One region of the Streptomyces sp. NPDC093510 genome, then DNA from elsewhere that is predicted to be linked to it. Evidence: riboswitches for the same ligand, from Rfam matches in the RefSeq annotation. Region 1 holds a riboswitch; each other region holds the start of a gene.
The links. Region 1 has a riboswitch for cyclic di-AMP ahead of AB0N81_RS12110 (LysM peptidoglycan-binding domain-containing protein). Riboswitches for the same ligand answer to the same signal wherever they lie in the genome.
Positions count from the first base shown of each region.

Region 1 (4,186 bases):
CGGCGGTGACGGACAGCTCATACGGCTGCATGGCGGCCCTCCTCTCCGGTGCGGTGGGCGGTGGGCGGGGTGTCGGCGAAGTCCAGTTCCCGCAGGACGGCGACAACGGAGTGGATGTGATCGGCCGTGGCCGCGACCGCCTGGTGGCGGTCACTTCCCAGCGGAAGCCCGGAGCGCGCGGCCCATCGGGCGGCCTCCAGCGGTGAGAGTCGTTCGGCGGTGGTGGGCATGGCGATGCCTTTCCTTGTCGTGCGGAGCAGCAGACGACTAAAAGCTAAGCGTTTGCGTTAGGACGACCGTAGGCCCTACGCTCACTTAACGCAAACGCTTAGCTTTTAAATCGGATGAAGGAAGGACCAGACATGCCGACCTCGACCGCCCACCAGGCCAGGCCGTCCGTCACGACCCCCTACTGGACCGTTGGCGACATCGCCGTACACCGCATCGACGAGATTCCCCTGCCACCCTCGACCGGCCCCTGGCTCCTGCCCGACGCCACGGCCGACGTGATTGCACAGCAGCCCTGGCTGCGCCCCGAATTCGCCGACGACGAGGGCGTCCTGCACCTCGACAGCCACAGCTTCGCGTTCACCTTGGGCACCCTGCGGGTGCTGGTCGACACCGGTATCGGCAACGGCAAGACGCGGGCCAACCCGGCATGGCACGACCTTCGCACCGACTACCTGCGGCGCCTGACCGACGCCGGCTTCCCACCGGAATCGGTCGACCTGGTCGTCCTGACCCATCTGCACACGGACCACGTCGGCTGGAACACCCGGGAGATGGAGGGCACTTGGGCCCCGACCTTCCCCAACGCCCGCTACCTCACCTCCCGGACCGAGTGGGACTTCTGGGCCGGGTACGACATGGACGAACCGCGGCGGCAGATGTTCCGCGACTCCGTGCACCCGATCGCGGACGCCGGACTGCTCGACCTCGTCGACGTCCCGGACGGCGGCGTCGACGTCGCCCCCGGCCTACGCCTCACGCCCACGCCCGGTCACACTCCGGGCCACATCGCCGTACAGGTGAGCAGCCGCGGAGAAACAGCGCTTATATCCGGCGACTTGGTCCACCACCCTGTCCAACTCCCCCACCCGCACATCGGCAGTTGCGTCGACATCGACCCGGAACAGGCCGAAGTGTCGCGCCGAAACCTGTTCGCCTCTCTCGCCGATACCGAAACCCTTATTCTGGGCACCCACTTCCCCGAGCCGACCGCCGGCCGCGTGATATCCCACGGCGATTCCTACCGACTGACACCCGTTCCGCCGAAGCGCCACCCTCTTTCCGAGTGATGACGCCGACGCGGAGTCGAGGCAAACCGATATTGACGGGGCGACAGGTTTTCGGTGCCGGATCGCCCCACTCCCACATTCCTCGACTGAGCAGCCATTCCTCAACTGAGCAGTCATCAGGCATCCATATGTCCATATTTGCGCAGAACGCAACCATCTAGACCTTTGGCTGCGTGTGCGGGACTTTCGCCCTCCTTGCGGAGTGCGCAAGTGAAATGAGTCACGCCATAGCCTCCCTCCCCACCGAGCATCGAGCGCGCTTCCGTTCCACGCAAAGAGAGTTGGGCTATTCGATCAAAGAGGGCCGCGCATTCTCCATTCGAATTCGCGCCTTGTTCCGTCCGGGCTTTCTCGCTTAACGTCAATGTCAATCCGGACGGAACGCCGAATCCTGCCGCTGTCCGGAAACTCTCCCACCACCCACTCACTTACGCACGGCAGGAGCGGGGGACCCAGGTAAGCCGCCGATCCGGATTCCGGAACGGCTCGGGGTGAAGTCACGCCCACCGTGTGACCGGACAGCTCCCGTCCGAACCCGACAGCTCACCTCGCAGGCGACGGAGAGGAATTCGTCATGCCCGCAAAGGGAAAGCACCGCCGTCCCAAGTCCAGCCCGCTCTCCCGGAGCGTCGCCGCCGCGGGCACGGGCGGAGCCGTGCTCGTTCTCCCGGTGCTCGGCGCGACCTCCGCCGGTGCGGCGGAGCCCGTCGCGGCCGCCAAGCCCGCCGCGGCCCCGAAGACCTACGTCGTCGTCGCGGGCGACTCCCTCGCCAAGATCGCCCAGGACCACTCCGTGAGCGGCGGCTGGCAGAAGCTGTACGAGGTCAACCGCGGCGCCCTCGGCAACGACCCGAAGCTGATCCACCCCGGCCTCGAGCTCACCCTTGGTGAGCAGGCCCCGGCCGAGAAGCCGGCCGCCGAGCGGGCGGACCGGTCCGAGCGCACGGCCGCCGCCGAGCCCGCCGCTGCCACGGCGCCGAAGTCCTACGCCGACAACCTCGACGGCTGGATCAAGGAGTCGCTCGACATCATGGCCGAGCGCGGCATCCCCGGCACGTACGAGGGCATCCACCGCAACATCATGCGCGAGTCCTCCGGCAACCCGCTGGCCATCAACAACTGGGACTCCAACGCCGCGGCCGGCATCCCCTCGAAGGGGCTCCTCCAGGTCATCGGCCCCACGTTCTCCGCCTACCACGTGCCCGGCACGTCGACGGACAGCTTCGACCCGGTCGCCAACATCACCGCCGCCTGCAACTACGCGGCCGACCGGTACGGCTCGATCGACAACGTGAACGGTCCGTACTAGACCGTCTCCGGTCCCGTCACCGGGGTCGCCCCCGCGTCGTACGGGAGGGTGGAGAGTACGTCGGCGTAGCCCCGTTCCAGGGCCTGCCGCTGCCGTGCGGTGTGCGGGCCCGCGGGGCGCGCGGCCAAGCGCGCCATCCGTTCCTCGTGTGCCTCGGTGATCTGGTCGGCGGTCCTCCGCCAGTCGGCGTCGTCCGGTACGCGGGCCAGTTCCACACAGTCCGGCTGTACGCCCTCCGCCAGCGCCGCCGCAGCCCTGTCGTGGCCGTCGAGGAGCAGCCAGCCGTCCAAGAAGGACACCCACCACAGCAGGACCGGGGCGAGGGTCTTCTCGCGGACGTATTTACGGTAGGCCTTCACCCGTGGGGCGTCCGGCGCCGGGAGCGGGCGCAGCGGCAGGACTCCGTGCCAGCCGCCCCCGCAGAGCAGCTCGAGGGTCGCGTCGGGCCAGTCGCGGACGAGGTCGCAGCTCCAGATGCCCGGAGCGAAGGCCGTGCGCGTGGTCAGGCGCCAGCGGCCGTGGTGGAGCGGACTGGGGCTCTCCTCTGCCAGCAGCCATCGCGCGTACCGGTGAGGCCAGTCGGTGCCGGCGCGCATCGCCGCGGCGGTCAGGGGCGGCAGCGGGGAGCGGTGGCCCGGCAGGCGGCGGAGGTGGAGGTCGCGGCAGCAGCCGTCGCCCTCCGACCGGGCCTGGATCAGCGGCTGTTCGCCCTGGAGGAGGTTCCACCCGCGGTCCGCAGCCCCCTCGAAGCGCAGTGGGGGCAGGCCCCGGTCGCCGTCCGGGACGGCGAGGACGAGTCCTCCCCCGGGCAGTGGTTCACGCGTCGCGCTGATCATGGGATCGCTGATCATGGGCTCAGTGTCGGCACGAAGGCTCTTTTCGGCAAGAAAGCACCTGACGCTCCGCTCCGGTGCCTCGGCCGTCGGCGCGCGCATCGCCCTCCCGCCCCTCCTCGCCGTCGCGCCGGGCGGGCGCGCCACCTCACGTCGGCGTCAGCCTGAGCTGCCACTCCGTCGACGCTCCCGCCAACGCAGCCCTGCTCGTTGCCCCTTGCCGTTCAGCCGTTCGCTGACCCAGGAGAGCATTAGAGCCAGCGGGGCGGCCACCAACCCGATCAGCAGGGCGGGGCCCCAGTCCATCCCGTCGCGCCGGAAGCGGAAGAGGAGCACGCAGAACGCGTACATCAGCAACAGGGCCAACGCGGTCTTCAGCGGCTTGGACAGATTCATGGGACGCCGAGTACCCCTGTTGTGACGGGTCATGACGCCTTGTCACCAGTCGAGCGCGTCCGTGATGCGGGCGAGCCAGCGGTCCACGGGGCCGGTGGTGAGTACGCCGCTGCCGGCACCGGCCACCTGCCCCGCGGCGGGCAGCAGGCGTGACCGGACCCTCGCGAGTGTGCTCCGGTCGTCCGATCGCAGGGCCGCCTCGGCCTCCACGCAGCAGAGTGCCTCGTACAGCAGGTCCGGGGGCGGTTCGGGCAAGGCGCGCAGTGCCGCGTGTGCCTGGTCGTGGCGGCCGGTCTCCGCGAGGGCGAGCGCTTCGGCCCAGGGGCGGTACGGGCCCCAGTCCGCGTTCA
Region 1 is NZ_JBFBEE010000006.1:207,418-211,603, reverse strand. It holds gene AB0N81_RS12125 (amidase) at 1-31, opposite strand, end outside; gene AB0N81_RS12120 (hypothetical protein) at 18-230, opposite strand; gene AB0N81_RS12115 (MBL fold metallo-hydrolase) at 363-1,298, shown strand; cyclic di-AMP (ydaO/yuaA leader) riboswitch at 1,706-1,868, shown strand; gene AB0N81_RS12110 (LysM peptidoglycan-binding domain-containing protein) at 1,873-2,607, shown strand; gene AB0N81_RS12105 (hypothetical protein) at 2,604-3,458, opposite strand; gene AB0N81_RS12100 (hypothetical protein) at 3,600-3,836, opposite strand; gene AB0N81_RS12095 (BTAD domain-containing putative transcriptional regulator) at 3,879-4,186, opposite strand, start outside.

Region 2 (4,186 bases), on a different contig from region 1:
AACCCCTACCGCGACGGCTGAGCGCCGGGCGTCAGGCGGGCATGGCGGTCAGGCGGACGTGGCGGTCAGGCGGACGCGGTGGTCAGCGCCGCGATCTCCGGCTCCGTCAGCTCCAGGTCTCCGACCGCGAGCAGGGCGGGCAGCTGCTCCACCGTGCGCGCGGAGGCGATCGGCGCCGCCACGGTGGGCTGTGCCGTCAGCCAGGCGAGCGCCACGGTCGCGACCTGGGCGCCCCGCGCCGCGGCGATCTCGTCGAGCGCGGCGAGGACACGGTCGCCCCGCTCGCTCCCCACGTACTCCTCGACCCGGCCGCTCCGCGCGCTCTCCACCTGCGCACCCGGGCGGTACTTGCCGGTGAGGAAGCCGGACGCGAGCGCGTAATAGGGGACGGCCGCGAGTCCGGAGCGGGAGGCGACCTCCTGGAGCGGGCCCTCGTAGGTGTCGCGGGAGACGAGGTTGTAGTGCGGCTGCAGCGCGACGTACCGCGCGAGGCCCTCGCGGTCGGAGAAGTCGAGGGACTCCTGGAGCCGCTCGGGGCTGATGTTGGAGGCCGCGATCGCCCGCACCTTGCCGGCCGTGACCAGTTCGTCGAGCGTGCCGATGATCTCCTCGACGGGGACCGACGGATCGTCGTAGTGGGTGTAGTAGAGGTCGATGTAGTCGGTGCCGAGGCGGCGCAGCGAAGCGTCGACCGCGCCCTTGACGGTGGTGGCGGAGAGGCCCTTGTACTCGGGGTGCGCGCCGGCCTTCGTGGCGATGACGACGTCGGAGCGGTTGCCGCGCTCGGCCAGCCACTCGCCGATGAGCGTCTCGGACTCGCCGCCCCGGTTGCCCTCCACCCAGGCCGAATAGACGTCGGCGGTGTCGATGAAGTTGCCGCCGGCCGCGGTGTAGGCGTCGAGGACGTCGAAGGACGCCGTACGGTCCGCGGTCCAGCCGAAGACGTTGCCGCCGAGGGAGAGGGGGAAGACCTCGAGGTCGGAAGAGCCGAGCTGGCGAAGAGAAGTCATACGTCGCTCAACGCGCCGACCGGAGACCTAATTCCGTTCCGTGTATGGCTCACGAAACCGGCGGGGTCATGTCAGGGGTTCAGGCCCTTGCTCTGCAGCCAGCCGAGGGGGTCGATCCCGGCGCCGCCGGGCGTGTGGACCTCCAGGTGGAGGTGCGGGCCCGTGACGTTGCCTGTCGCGCCGACGCGGCCGATCACATCGCCCGTGCTGACCTTCTGGCCCGCGCTGACGTTGAGCGAGGACTGGTGGCAGTACCAGACCTCCGTGCCGTCCTCGAGTTCGAGCACGGTGCGGTAGCCGTAGGCCCCCGCCCAGCCGGCCTCCTTGACGGTGCCGGTGTGCACCGCCTTGAGGGGGGTACCCGTGGGAGCGGCGAAGTCCAGACCCGTGTGGTGCCCGGAGGACCACATGGAACCGGCGTCACCGAAGTGCGACGTGAGGGTGTACGAGGAGGTGGGGATGGCGTAGCTCTTGGCGAGCTTGGCCAGGCGCTCGGCCTCGGCCTTCGCCTTCCGGGCCTCCTCCTCCTTCTTCTTCTTGGCGGCGGCCTTGGCGTCCGCGGCCTTCTCGGCCGCCTTCTGCTGGTCGGCGGCTTCCTCGGCGGCCTGCTCGGCGGCGGCCTGCTCGGCCGCGGTCCGCACGGCGGTGTCCGCCTGGTTCTGCTGGTTCTCGGCCTGCTGCATGATGCGGGCGCGCAGCGCCTCGCCCGCGTCGGTGGTGCCCTGCTCGGCGTCGGTGGTGCTGACACCCGCGGCGGTGAGGGGGGCCGCGACGGCGGACGCGTTCGTGTCCGCCGAGTCGTCGGACATCAACGACCCGACGCCGGGAAGGGACTTGGCCTCCGGCAGCGAGTCCGCGACGGCGCCCACGCCCGGCAGGTCGGGCATCGATATGGAGACCGGCGGCTTGCCGTCCTGCGCGGTGGCGATGCCGCCCGCGCCGACGGCGGCGATGACGCCCACGCCGAGCACGGTGGAGCTGCGCGCGAGCCCGCCGCCGCTCTTCTTGTGCACGCGGTGCCTGCCGCGGACGGGACGGATGGACTCCTCGGTGGGGTTCCACTCCTCGAAGGCGTCGAGGGAGTCCTCGTCGTACGAACCGAAGTCGTCGTCATTCGGTATGTACACGGCTCGGGGGGCAGGCCGGTTGGACGCCACTGGGGCGCGCTCCTTTCCTTCCTTCTCGCCTACCGGGTTAGCTGACGGGTTCGGAGCAGGAAGGTCTCCTACGAACACCTGGCACGGATGCACAGATGCCCGATTCACCCCAAGTTGGTGGTTCCCCGGCTCCCTTGCGGGATTAGGCGCGTGCGCGCGGAGCCGCCTCTAGTGACGGCTGGGACGACCGCGCTGCGTTATCGAACGTTAATAGACAGCGGGTCCGTATTCCAAGCTGTTCCAGCTGATCGTTAACGCTCACCGGCTGTACGTACCGGGACACGAGGGGGCGGAACGGGGCGAGTTGACCCGGGGTCACCAAACACCGGAGCTTCACATTTTCTTGACAGTGTGTCAGTTGTTATGCGGAGGGGTGCCCTTCAGTCACCGGTGGTGACCTCCGGATCGCCGGCGACGGGACGCCGCACCGCGAGCAGCGCCATGTCGTCCGTCATGGCGCCCCCGGTGTGCCGCCGCACCTCCCCCGCGAGGGCGGCGAGCAGCGCGTGCGGCCCGCCGCGGCCGGGAAAGATCCGCCCGCCGAGCCGCGCCGCGGGATCGTAGAACTCCCCCTCCGCGTCGCGCGCCTCCGACAGGCCGTCCGTGTAGAGGAGCAGCGTCGCGCCGGGCGGGAACTCCGACTCGTCCGCCCGGTCCGGCCAGAACCCCAGATCACCCATGCCGAGCGGCAGCGCGGGCTCGCTCGCCGACATGACGCACAGCCGCCCGTCACCGCGCAGCAGCAGCGGCGGCGGGTGCCCGCGGTTGATCAGGCGTACGGAACCCTCCCCGTGCCGGATCTCGGCGAGCACGGCGGTCGTGAACCCCTCGAACGCGTCGAGCCCGTCGCGCCGGGTGCCCTCACGTGCGAGCGCCCGCTCCAGGCGCTGCGCCACCGCCTCCAGGCTCGCCTCCTGCTCGGCGGCCTCCCGGAAGGCACCGATGACGACGGCGACCGCCGCGACCGCGCCCATGCCCTTGCCCCGTACGTCCCCGACGATGAGCCGCACGCCGTGCGGGGTGTCCTGCACCGCGTACAGATCGCCCCCGATGAACGCGTCGGCCTGCGCGGCCTCGTACCGCGCCGCGATGTCGAGCCCGCCGATGCGCGGGTCGGGCGCGGGCAGCACGGCGCGCTGGGTGGCCTCGGAGATGGAGCGGGCGATGGCGAGCCGGTCGTTGCCGCGCCGGACGACACGGTTGATGACGATCGCCAGGGCGGCGACGGTCGCCACGGTGAGCACCTCGGTGACGGCCTCCACGTGGGCGCCGACGCTGTTGCCGTAGTGCAGGACGAGGACGGCGCACGTGGCCGCCGCGCCGGTCAGGACGGTGTTGAGCAGCGAGTAGAAGGGAGCGGCGATCAGGGGGGCCGCCGTGAAGAGCGGGGCGGCGGTGAACTCCGGCGGGGTCGCGGCGTCGTACAGGACACCGACGACGAGGAGCAGGAGGGGCAGCACACGGACGAAGGTCCGCTCGGGCCCGGTGGCCCCCCTGGCCCCCCTGTTGTCGGGTCCTCCTCGCTGCCCCACCGCTTGTCTCCCGCCGCCTCCGCGCCCATCACCGCGCTCCACTCAGGGTTCCCGCAGCGGGGGAAGGGTGCGAGCTGATGCGGGCCGACCGGGTTACGGGGCCGGGAAACACCTGAGGCCGGGAAGCTGATGCTTCCCGGCCTCAGGCCTTCAGTAGCGGGGACAGGATTTGAACCTGCGACCTCTGGGTTATGAGCCCAGCGAGCTACCGAGCTGCTCCACCCCGCGTCGGTAAACACAACTCTACGTCATCCGAAGGGGTGCGTCGAACCACTTCGGCCCCAGGCGCGTGAACCCCTACGCGCTGTCGGCGTGCGTGAGCGTCTCCCAGGCCACGAAGAGGCCGTCCGTCCCCTCCGGCCGCCGCTGCTCCGTGTACCTCTGGGTCTGCGGCATCTCCAGGTGCAGCCGCCCCCGCAGGTGGTTCAGGCCGACCTCCGTGTCGGGCCCCAGGTCGCGCCGCACCTTGCCGCCGCACAGCCAGGGC
Region 2 is NZ_JBFBEE010000036.1:53,558-57,743, reverse strand. It holds gene AB0N81_RS37895 (PrsW family intramembrane metalloprotease) at 1-21, shown strand, start outside; gene AB0N81_RS37890 (aldo/keto reductase) at 66-1,010, opposite strand; gene AB0N81_RS37885 (M23 family metallopeptidase) at 1,082-2,137, opposite strand; cyclic di-AMP (ydaO/yuaA leader) riboswitch at 2,179-2,326, opposite strand; gene AB0N81_RS37880 (PP2C family protein-serine/threonine phosphatase) at 2,548-3,699, opposite strand; tRNA gene AB0N81_RS37875 (tRNA-Met) at 3,854-3,927, opposite strand; gene AB0N81_RS37870 (alginate lyase family protein) at 3,997-4,186, opposite strand, start outside.
Region 2: another riboswitch for cyclic di-AMP. It lies ahead of AB0N81_RS37885 (M23 family metallopeptidase); the one in region 1 lies ahead of AB0N81_RS12110 (LysM peptidoglycan-binding domain-containing protein).

Region 3 (4,186 bases), on a different contig from region 1:
CCGCCGCACCGGCCTCCGCGAGGGCCCGCTCCACCGCCTGCCGGGGCGGGTGCGCCGGGCCATGCCGATCAGCGGCTGCCCGGCGAGGTCGGCGAGGTCGGCGAGCGGCAGCCGCGCCGTGCCGCTCGCGAGCGCGTGCCCCGGCCGGGTCACCAGGACCAGCTCCTCGACCAGGACCGGCTCGGCCGACACGGCGGCGGGCAGGGGCGCCGGGTCGGCGGGTTCGTAGGTGTGCGTGAGAGCCAGATCGATGTCGCCCGCCGCGACGGCCGCGACACCGAACGGCGGCTCATGGGCCGCCACTGTCAGCTCCACGTCGGGGTGGGCGCGGCGGAAGGCGGTCAGGACGGGCGGCGGCAGATGGATGCCGGCCGTCTGGAAGGTGCCCACACGCAGCCAGCCGCCGGAGAGCCCTGCGAGCCAGAGCCCCGCGAGCCGCGCCAGTTCGTGCCGTGCCGGGCCCGCTCCATCTCGTCGAGCACCCGACGGGCGTGGCCCACGAGCAGCTCACCCGCGTCGGTCGGCCGGGCCCCGCGATGGCGCCGGACGAGCAGGGCGACTCCCGCCTCCCGCGCCTTCACCGGCGTCGCCGCGGGCATGGTCGCCATGCCGGACGCCGACTTCACCGTCCTCGTACGCAATGCCCTGACCTCACGACGCGCCGGGGTGGCCTGCGCGGTCGGCATCGCAGGGGGACTCCTGGTGCACACCGCCCTCGCGGTGGCGGGAGTGGCCGCCGTGCTCGCCGCCGTACCCGCGCTCTTCAGGGCCCTCCAGATTGTCGGCGGCGGCTATGTGCTCTGCCTCGCCCACCGCGCGGGAACTGGGGCAGCACGCCGAGGAAGATGATCGACGCCTTGGGGTCGAGGGCGTTGGTGAGGAAGCCCTCGCGCAGGGTGGCGCTCGCCCTGCTGTGGTTCCCGGCCGTCGCGCCGCTGGTGGACCGGCTCGGCAGGTGGCTGCGCAGGCCCCGCGCCGCCCGTGCCGTCGAAGCCGTCACCGGCACCGCTCTCGGCGCATTGGGCGCGGTGCTCCTCCTCGGGCCCCTGACGGCCTGATGTCCGCTTCCTCCTCGGGCGGCGCCTCGGCGCGCGCCGCGGGCAGCCGCACGAGCCGCGGCAGTACGCCCCACAGCCCGACGCACACCAGCAGCGTCACCGCGCCCGCCGCGATGCCCGCGGCCCGCCCAGCCGTCACGTCGACGACGAGCAGCACGGAACCGGTGAGCGTCAGCACCAGCACGCCCAGTCCGGCCGCGGCGAGCCGGGACGACACCCGCACGATGAGCGGCTTGGCCCGCTGTTGGAACAGCGAGCGGTGCAGCGCGGCGGGTGCCGTGAAGAGCGCCGCGGCGAGCACCGCGAGCAGCAGTGTCGTGACGTAGGTGCCGCGCTGCAAGGCGTCGAGCGACGGGAAGCGCGGACTGAAGGCGAGGGTGAGCAGGAAGGCGAAGAGGATCTGGACGCCGGTCTGCGTCACCCTCAACTCCTGGAGCAGCTCCGCGAAGTTGCGGTCCGCGCGCTCCAACGGCGTTTCGTTGCGCGCGGTACAGGAATACTCGGTGGCCATCGCGCACGGGTATCCCTGCCGGCGCGCTCCAAGCACCGGCACCTGGCGGTGCGAGGTGCGCGCCGAACCGGCCGCGGCGAGGTCAGCGCACCCTGCCGTACCAGACGCTGTTGGACCAGATCTTCTCCAGGCGCACCACGGTTCCCCGCTTGGGGGCGTGCCAGATGCGGTTGTTACCCGCATAGATCCCGACGTGGTAGACGTTCCGGCCGGAGTGGAAGAACACCAGGTCGCCACGGGACCGCTGGGACCGGGAGATGTGCTTGGTCTTGTTGTACTGCGCGGAGGTGGTGCGCGGCAGCTTCTTGCCCGTCTTCTTGAACGAGTAGAGCGTCAGCCCCGAGCAGTCGAACCGGTTGGGTCCCACTGCCCCGTAGCCGTACGGGGAGCCCTTCTTGGACGCCGCGATCTTGAGCGCCTTGGTCCCGTGAGTGGCTGCCTCGGCCTCCGACGTGAGCCCGGGGGCCACGACGGTGCCGCCCACGACGGCGAGCGTGAGGACCGATGCGGCACCGGTCCTGCTGAGCAGCGACGGAACATGATTCAGCGCGGTCATGCGCAACCCTTCGTCAGCCGCCTGTGAAGGATGACCTGTCGGGTTCGGGCAGGCGAAGATGCCCGGCCGCGTCATGCTCTGCGGCTTAACCCCAAGGGCGTCGTCCGGACTTTGCGGACGGGCCCGTCGTACCTGGGTCCTCCACTCCTGCCGTTGCACCGATGTCGACCGGTCATCCGGGTGGCGGCAGGACTCGGCGTCCGCCCGGACCGCCCCGCCGCTGTGGCGGGGGCTTGTCGTCGGAAGGGATCTTGACCCGAGATGGGCCCGAAAACCGAGCCGAAACGGCGTTTTGTGAGGCTCCTCACGACTGACCTGTTCAGGTGGACACTGCCGAATCGGGCTCGCCGCGACACCGTCTGACGACCGCTCGACCAGCAACGGAATGCGTAATTCCGCCCCTGATGTACTCGCTGGGCGCAACTTCGGACCGTGCCACGAAGGACGATTGTCTACGCCGTCCGTGGTAGCCCGACTGGTCCGTTTCGAAGTCGCCCCGGACGTTCCCGTGTTCGAGGGGAGGCTTGGCCGACGGGGTTTCAGCAGCCGTGCCGGGGTGGCACGGTGACCCGTTCGGTGCGCCGCTCGCCGTCGAGAACGCGCAGCGCCCGGGCGAGTGTGGGGGTGTGCACCTCGCTCTCGCCCCGGTGGTGCATGAGGGCGAGCGCGTCCCGCAGGGCGCTCACCCGGCCCACCAGGGCCTGGGCGGCGCGGAGTCCGCCGTAGGTGTGCTCGGCGCGGGCCGGATTGATCCGGCCCAGCAGGTCGACGACTTCGAGATAGCGGTCCACCAACTCCGCCTCGGCGCGGGTCAGGGCGGGCAGGGGCGGCAGCTCGGGCGGCAGCATCGGCACTTCACCTCGGGTCGTGGGCGGCGAGCGAGCTCTTGCGGCTCGGGACGATCCGGTCCACGAAGCCGTACTCCAGGGCTGCCGGGGCGTCGAAAATCTTGTCCCGCTCGATGTCCGCGGTGACCCGCTCCCGGCTCTGTCCTGTGTGCCGGGCGAGCAGCTCCTCCAACAGCCGCCGGGTGCGCAGGAGTTCGTCGGCCTGGATCGCCAAGTCCGTGGCCTGACCCTGGATCGGTTCGGCGACGGCGGGCTGGTGGATCAGGACGCGCGCGCCGGGCAGCGCGAACCGTTTGCCGGGGGTGCCGGCGGCGAGCAGGGCGGCGGCGCCCGAAGCGGCCTGGCCGAGGCAGATCGTCTCCACGTCACAGCTGACGAACCGCATCGTGTCGTAGATCGCGGTCATCGCGCTGAAGGAGCCGCCGGGGGAGTTGATGTACAGCGAGATGTCGCGGTCGGGCGCCTGGTGCTCAAGGTGCATGAACTGGGCCATCACGTCGTTGGCCGAGGTGGCGTCGATGGGGGTGCCGAGGAAGACGATCCGCTCCTCGAGGAGCTTGGAGTACGGATCCATGGTCCGCGTCCCCGAGCTTGAGCGTTCGGTGAACTCAGGCAGTACGTGGCGTGCGGAGGGTGCGGAGGGGTGGGCGGACGGACGCTTCATGACTCGCCTCTCTTCTGCCGGTCGTGGAGTGGGCCGGACTCTGTAAAAAATGTACAGGACGTACGTTGGGTGGGGAGGGGATTATCGTCTTCTAGGCATGGAGCGGTACAAGGGTGAAAGAGAGCTGCTGGCCCTTGAGGTGGACGTGATCCACGGGCTGGTCCACGGGCCCGGGCGGGGCGGCGACGGGTTGCCGAGGCCGGGGCTGCCGAGGGCGATGGACCCGTCGGTGCGGGCGGTCATGGCCTGGTCGCCGGGCGCGCGGGTGCTGGCACTGGGAGCGGAGGTCGCGGCGGCTATGGGGGAGGGCGGTGGCCGCGGTGATGTGGACCGCCACGGTGGCTTCGAGGCGTGCGGTGACTCCGAGGCGTGCGGTGAGCCCGACGCTTGCGGTGATGTTGGTGCCTGCGGTGACGCCGACGCCTGCCGTGAGTCCGACGACGCCTGCGGTGCTCTCCGTGCCTGCCGTGGTTTCGACGTCTGCCGTGAGTCCGGCGCCTGCGGTGTTCTCCATGCCTGCGGTGGCGCCGACGCCTGCCGTGCCTCCGA
Region 3 is NZ_JBFBEE010000053.1:2,460-6,645, forward strand. It holds partial or broken gene AB0N81_RS41485 (LysR substrate-binding domain-containing protein) at 1-572, opposite strand, end outside; gene AB0N81_RS41490 (LysE family transporter) at 607-849, shown strand; gene AB0N81_RS41495 (hypothetical protein) at 846-1,058, shown strand; gene AB0N81_RS41500 (DUF6328 family protein) at 997-1,569, opposite strand; gene AB0N81_RS41505 (C40 family peptidase) at 1,652-2,125, opposite strand; cyclic di-AMP (ydaO/yuaA leader) riboswitch at 2,129-2,305, opposite strand; gene AB0N81_RS41510 (hypothetical protein) at 2,665-2,973, opposite strand; gene AB0N81_RS41515 (ATP-dependent Clp protease proteolytic subunit) at 2,981-3,637, opposite strand; gene AB0N81_RS41520 (GNAT family N-acetyltransferase) at 3,735-4,186, shown strand, end outside.
Region 3: another riboswitch for cyclic di-AMP. It lies ahead of AB0N81_RS41505 (C40 family peptidase); the one in region 1 lies ahead of AB0N81_RS12110 (LysM peptidoglycan-binding domain-containing protein).

Region 4 (4,186 bases), on a different contig from region 1:
CGGACGCGCGGCAGGCCCTCGCCGACCAGCGGCTCAGCAAGAACCCGGCCCACCACGCCGAGCCCGCCCACGCCAAGGGCAAGACCGGCATCCCGGGCGAGCGCAAGGCCGAGCTGATGACGCATCTGCTCAACATCGACCCGCCGGACCACACCCGGCTGCGCCGGCTCGTCGCGAAGGCGTTCACGCCGCGCCGCGTGGCCGAGTTCGCGCCACGCGTGCAGGAACTCACCGACGACCTGATCGACCGGTTCGCCGAGAAGGGCACCGCCGACCTCATCCACGAGTTCGCCTTCCCACTCCCCATCTACGCCATCTGCGACCTGCTCGGCGTCCCCCGCGAGGACCAGGACGACTTCCGGGACTGGGCGGGCATGATGATCCGCCACGGGGGAGGCCCCCGGGGCGGCGTGGCGCGGTCGGTGAAGAAGATGCGCGGCTATCTCGCCGAGCTGATCCACCGCAAGCGCCTCGAACCGGGCGACGACCTCATCTCCGGTCTCATCAAGGCCTCCGACCACGGCGAGCACCTCACCGAGAACGAGGCCGCCGCGATGGCCTTCATCCTCCTCTTCGCCGGGTTCGAGACCACCGTCAACCTCATCGGCAACGGGATGTACGCGCTGCTCACCCACCCCGAGCAGCGCGAGCGGCTGCAGCGGGCGCTGGACGAGGGCGACACCGGACTCCTGGAGACCGGCATCGAGGAACTGCTCCGCTACGACGGGCCCGTCGAGCTCGCCACCTGGCGGTTCGCGACCGAGGCGCTCAGCATCGGCGGACAGGACATCGCGGCGGGCGACCCCGTCCTCGTCGTGCTCGCCGCGGCCGACCGCGACCCCGCCCGGTTCGACGACCCCGACACCCTCGATCTCTCCCGCCGCGACAACCAGCACCTCGGATACGGGCACGGAATCCACTACTGCCTGGGCGCCCCGCTCGCCCGTCTGGAGGGCCGCACGGCCCTCGCGACGCTGCTGCGGCGCCTTCCCGACCTGCAACTGGCGGCCGACCCCGACGATTTGCGGTGGCGTGGCGGGCTGATCATGCGGGGACTGCGCACGCTGCCCGTGGAGTTCACAACCGCACAGAAAACGGTGTCCTGAGCACACCCTGCTGACGGGCCGTCAGGACTGTGATGTTCACGTGATCTCCGCTGCATCGACTTGTGACAAGCGTTCGACTGCGGCTACGTTCACGACGACTTGAGCGCCCCAGGCGTCCAAGTCGTCGCTGCAGTCTCCTGAAAGGCACCCGCATGCTCTCCGGCAATGGTCGTCACCGACGCCCCCGCCAGGCCCCGGCCCTCATCGTCGCGGCAGGAGTCACCGGATCAGCCATCGCCATCCCGCTGCTCGGCGCCACCGGCGCGAGCGCCGCCGAGACCACCACGTGGGAGAAGCTCGCCCAGTGCGAGAGCGGCGGCGCGTGGAGCGCCAACCCCGGCAACGGCTACTACGGAGGGCTCCAGCTCTCCCAGGAGACGTGGGAGGCGTACGGCGGCCTCGACTACGCGACCAGCGCCGACCAGGCCAGCCGTTCGCAGCAGATCGCCGTCGCGGAGAAGATCCTCGACGACAAGGGCACCGCGGCCTGGCCGAGCTGTGCCCCGATCGCCGGACTCACCCAGGACGGCGCCGCGGCCGACGTCGACCCGGGCGGCCCGATCGCGCCCACGCCCTCCGAGTCGCCCGAGTCGCCCGAGTCGCCCGAGTCGCCCGACTCGACCGACTCCAAGGCTTCTGAGGGTTCCAAGGACTCCAAGGACTCCAAGAGCCCTGAGGAGACGGACAAGTCGTCCGGCGGAGCCTCCGACGAGGCCTCGGACTCCGCCGATTCGGAGAAGCCCTCCGGCGGGGACGCACGAGACAAGAATCACGACGAGTCCGGCGAAAAGGACGACAAGGGCGGTAAGGGCAGCAAGGAAAGCGGCAAGGACGACGCCGAAAAGGCCGACGGCAAGGGCGAGTCCGGCAAGTCCGGCGACGACGGCGCCACTTCGCCCACGCCCGAGAAGTCGACCGACCCGGCGGACGACGCCGCGAAGTCCGACGGTTCCTCAGGCCGCCACCGCGGCGACCGCGCGGACGAGGGCGACAGCTCCGGCGACCGTCCGGGACGGCACGCCTCGCGCGGCGGTGAGCGCACCGAGAAGGTCGCCGACGGGACGTACACGGTGCGCTCCGGAGACAACCTCTCGGTCATCGCGGACGACCTCGGGGTCGACGGTGGCTGGCACGAGCTCTACAGCGAGAACAAGAAGACCGTCGGAGGCGACCCGGACCTCATCCTCCCCGGTCAGAGCCTCGATCTGGGCGAAAAGTAACGGAAATTGACGATGCGTCTGCGGGGGACTTGGCACCTGATGTCCGGTTTGGCGCGAGTGAGAGATGGGTCTCAGAAGCCCTGATCGTCTTTGAAATTCAGTGGGTCGGGTGTCTACGGTCGTGACCGCTCGCCACTGGTGGGCCCCGCCGGTCGGTACGCCGAATCCTGCCAACGGCCGGACGGGAACAGTCGTCGCTCAAGAGCGCCGTGGGCAGGAGCGGGGGACCCAAGGTAAGTGCCGGAAACGGCTAGGGGTGAAGTCGCACTCGTGAGAGAGCGACCGGGCAACCACATCGGCCCGAACCCGACAGCTCACCTCGCAGGCGTCGGTGTAGGGGATCAACTCATGCTGCTTTCCGGCAAGGGCAAGCACCGCCGCCCGTCCAAGGCCACCCGTGTCGCCACGCTCGTCGGCGTGACCGGCGCCGCCGTCGCCGCCCCGCTGATGGCGGCCGGCTCGGCCTCCGCCGCCACCACGTCCGAGTGGGACGCCGTCGCCCAGTGCGAGTCCGGTGGCAACTGGTCCATCAACACCGGCAACGGTTACTACGGTGGCGTGCAGTTCTCCGCCTCCACCTGGGCCGCGTACGGCGGTACGAAGTACGCGCCGACCGCCGACAAGGCCTCCAAGGCCCAGCAGATCGAGATCGCCGAGAAGGTCCTCGCCGGCCAGGGCAAGGGCGCCTGGCCGTCCTGTGGCGTCGGCCTCTCGGGCGCCTCGCCCAGCAGCGGCGGCGGCTCGCAGGAGCAGGCTCCGCAGCAGCAGAGCAAGCCGCAGCCGCAGCAGACGCAGCAGCAGGCCGCTCCGCAGCAGCAGGCCGCGCCGAAGCCGGCCGCTCCCAAGCCGCAGCCGACGCCGCAGACCGAGACCAAGAAGACCGTCGAGACCCCGACCGGCAAGAAGGTCGAGAAGGGCGACGGCGAGTACAAGGTCAAGACGGGCGACACCCTGTCGAAGATCGCCGAGTCGCACGACGTCAAGGGCGGCTGGCAGAAGGTCTACAAGCTCAACGGCGACATCATCGACAACGCCGACTTCATCTACCCGGGCCAGCAGCTGCACCTCAGCTAGGCCCCCGGTCGCGGCCGTGCCTCGGCGGACGCACGGCCGTCCCCGTCCCCACGGGCTCCCCGCCCCGGTGCGTGTATCCCCCGTACGCACCGGGGCGGGGCCATGTCCGCCCCGCGGCAGTCCCCGGTGTTCGCTACTAGCGAGTAGAAAACGTGACCAACACGGTCTTACGCCCGGATTCCGCGCCATTTGGGCCTTGTGCCGTCCCAGGGGGCGGGCGGTCGGCTGGCCGAAGCCTCCGGGCCGGTTAGGCTCAGGAGACGCAGGGCCGAAGCGGCCCGGCGTAATCGTGTTTACGCGTCACACTCCCAGAAGGAGATGCTCGTGCCGTCCATCGACGTCGTCGTAGCCCGGGAAATCCTGGACTCCCGAGGCAACCCCACGGTCGAGGTCGAGGTCGGCCTCGACGACGGCAGCACCGGTCGTGCCGCCGTTCCGTCCGGTGCCTCCACCGGTGCTTTCGAGGCCATCGAACTCCGTGACGGTGACCCCAACCGTTACCAGGGCAAGGGTGTCGAGAAGGCCGTCCTCGCCGTCATCGAGCAGATCGGCCCGGAGCTCGTCGGCTACGACGCCACCGAGCAGCGCCTGATCGACCAGGCCATGTTCGACCTGGACGCCACCGACAACAAGGCCTCGCTCGGCGCCAACGCCATCCTCGGCGTCTCGCTCGCCGTCGCGCACGCCGCCTCCGAGGCCAGCGACCTGCCGCTGTTCCGCTACCTCGGCGGCCCGAACGCGCACCTGCTGCCCGTCCCGATGATGAACATCCTGAACGGCGGGTCG
Region 4 is NZ_JBFBEE010000028.1:35,355-39,540, reverse strand. It holds gene AB0N81_RS34005 (cytochrome P450) at 1-1,106, shown strand, start outside; gene AB0N81_RS34000 (transglycosylase family protein) at 1,259-2,326, shown strand; cyclic di-AMP (ydaO/yuaA leader) riboswitch at 2,522-2,670, shown strand; gene AB0N81_RS33995 (transglycosylase family protein) at 2,675-3,400, shown strand; gene eno (phosphopyruvate hydratase) at 3,725-4,186, shown strand, end outside.
Region 4: another riboswitch for cyclic di-AMP. It lies ahead of AB0N81_RS33995 (transglycosylase family protein); the one in region 1 lies ahead of AB0N81_RS12110 (LysM peptidoglycan-binding domain-containing protein).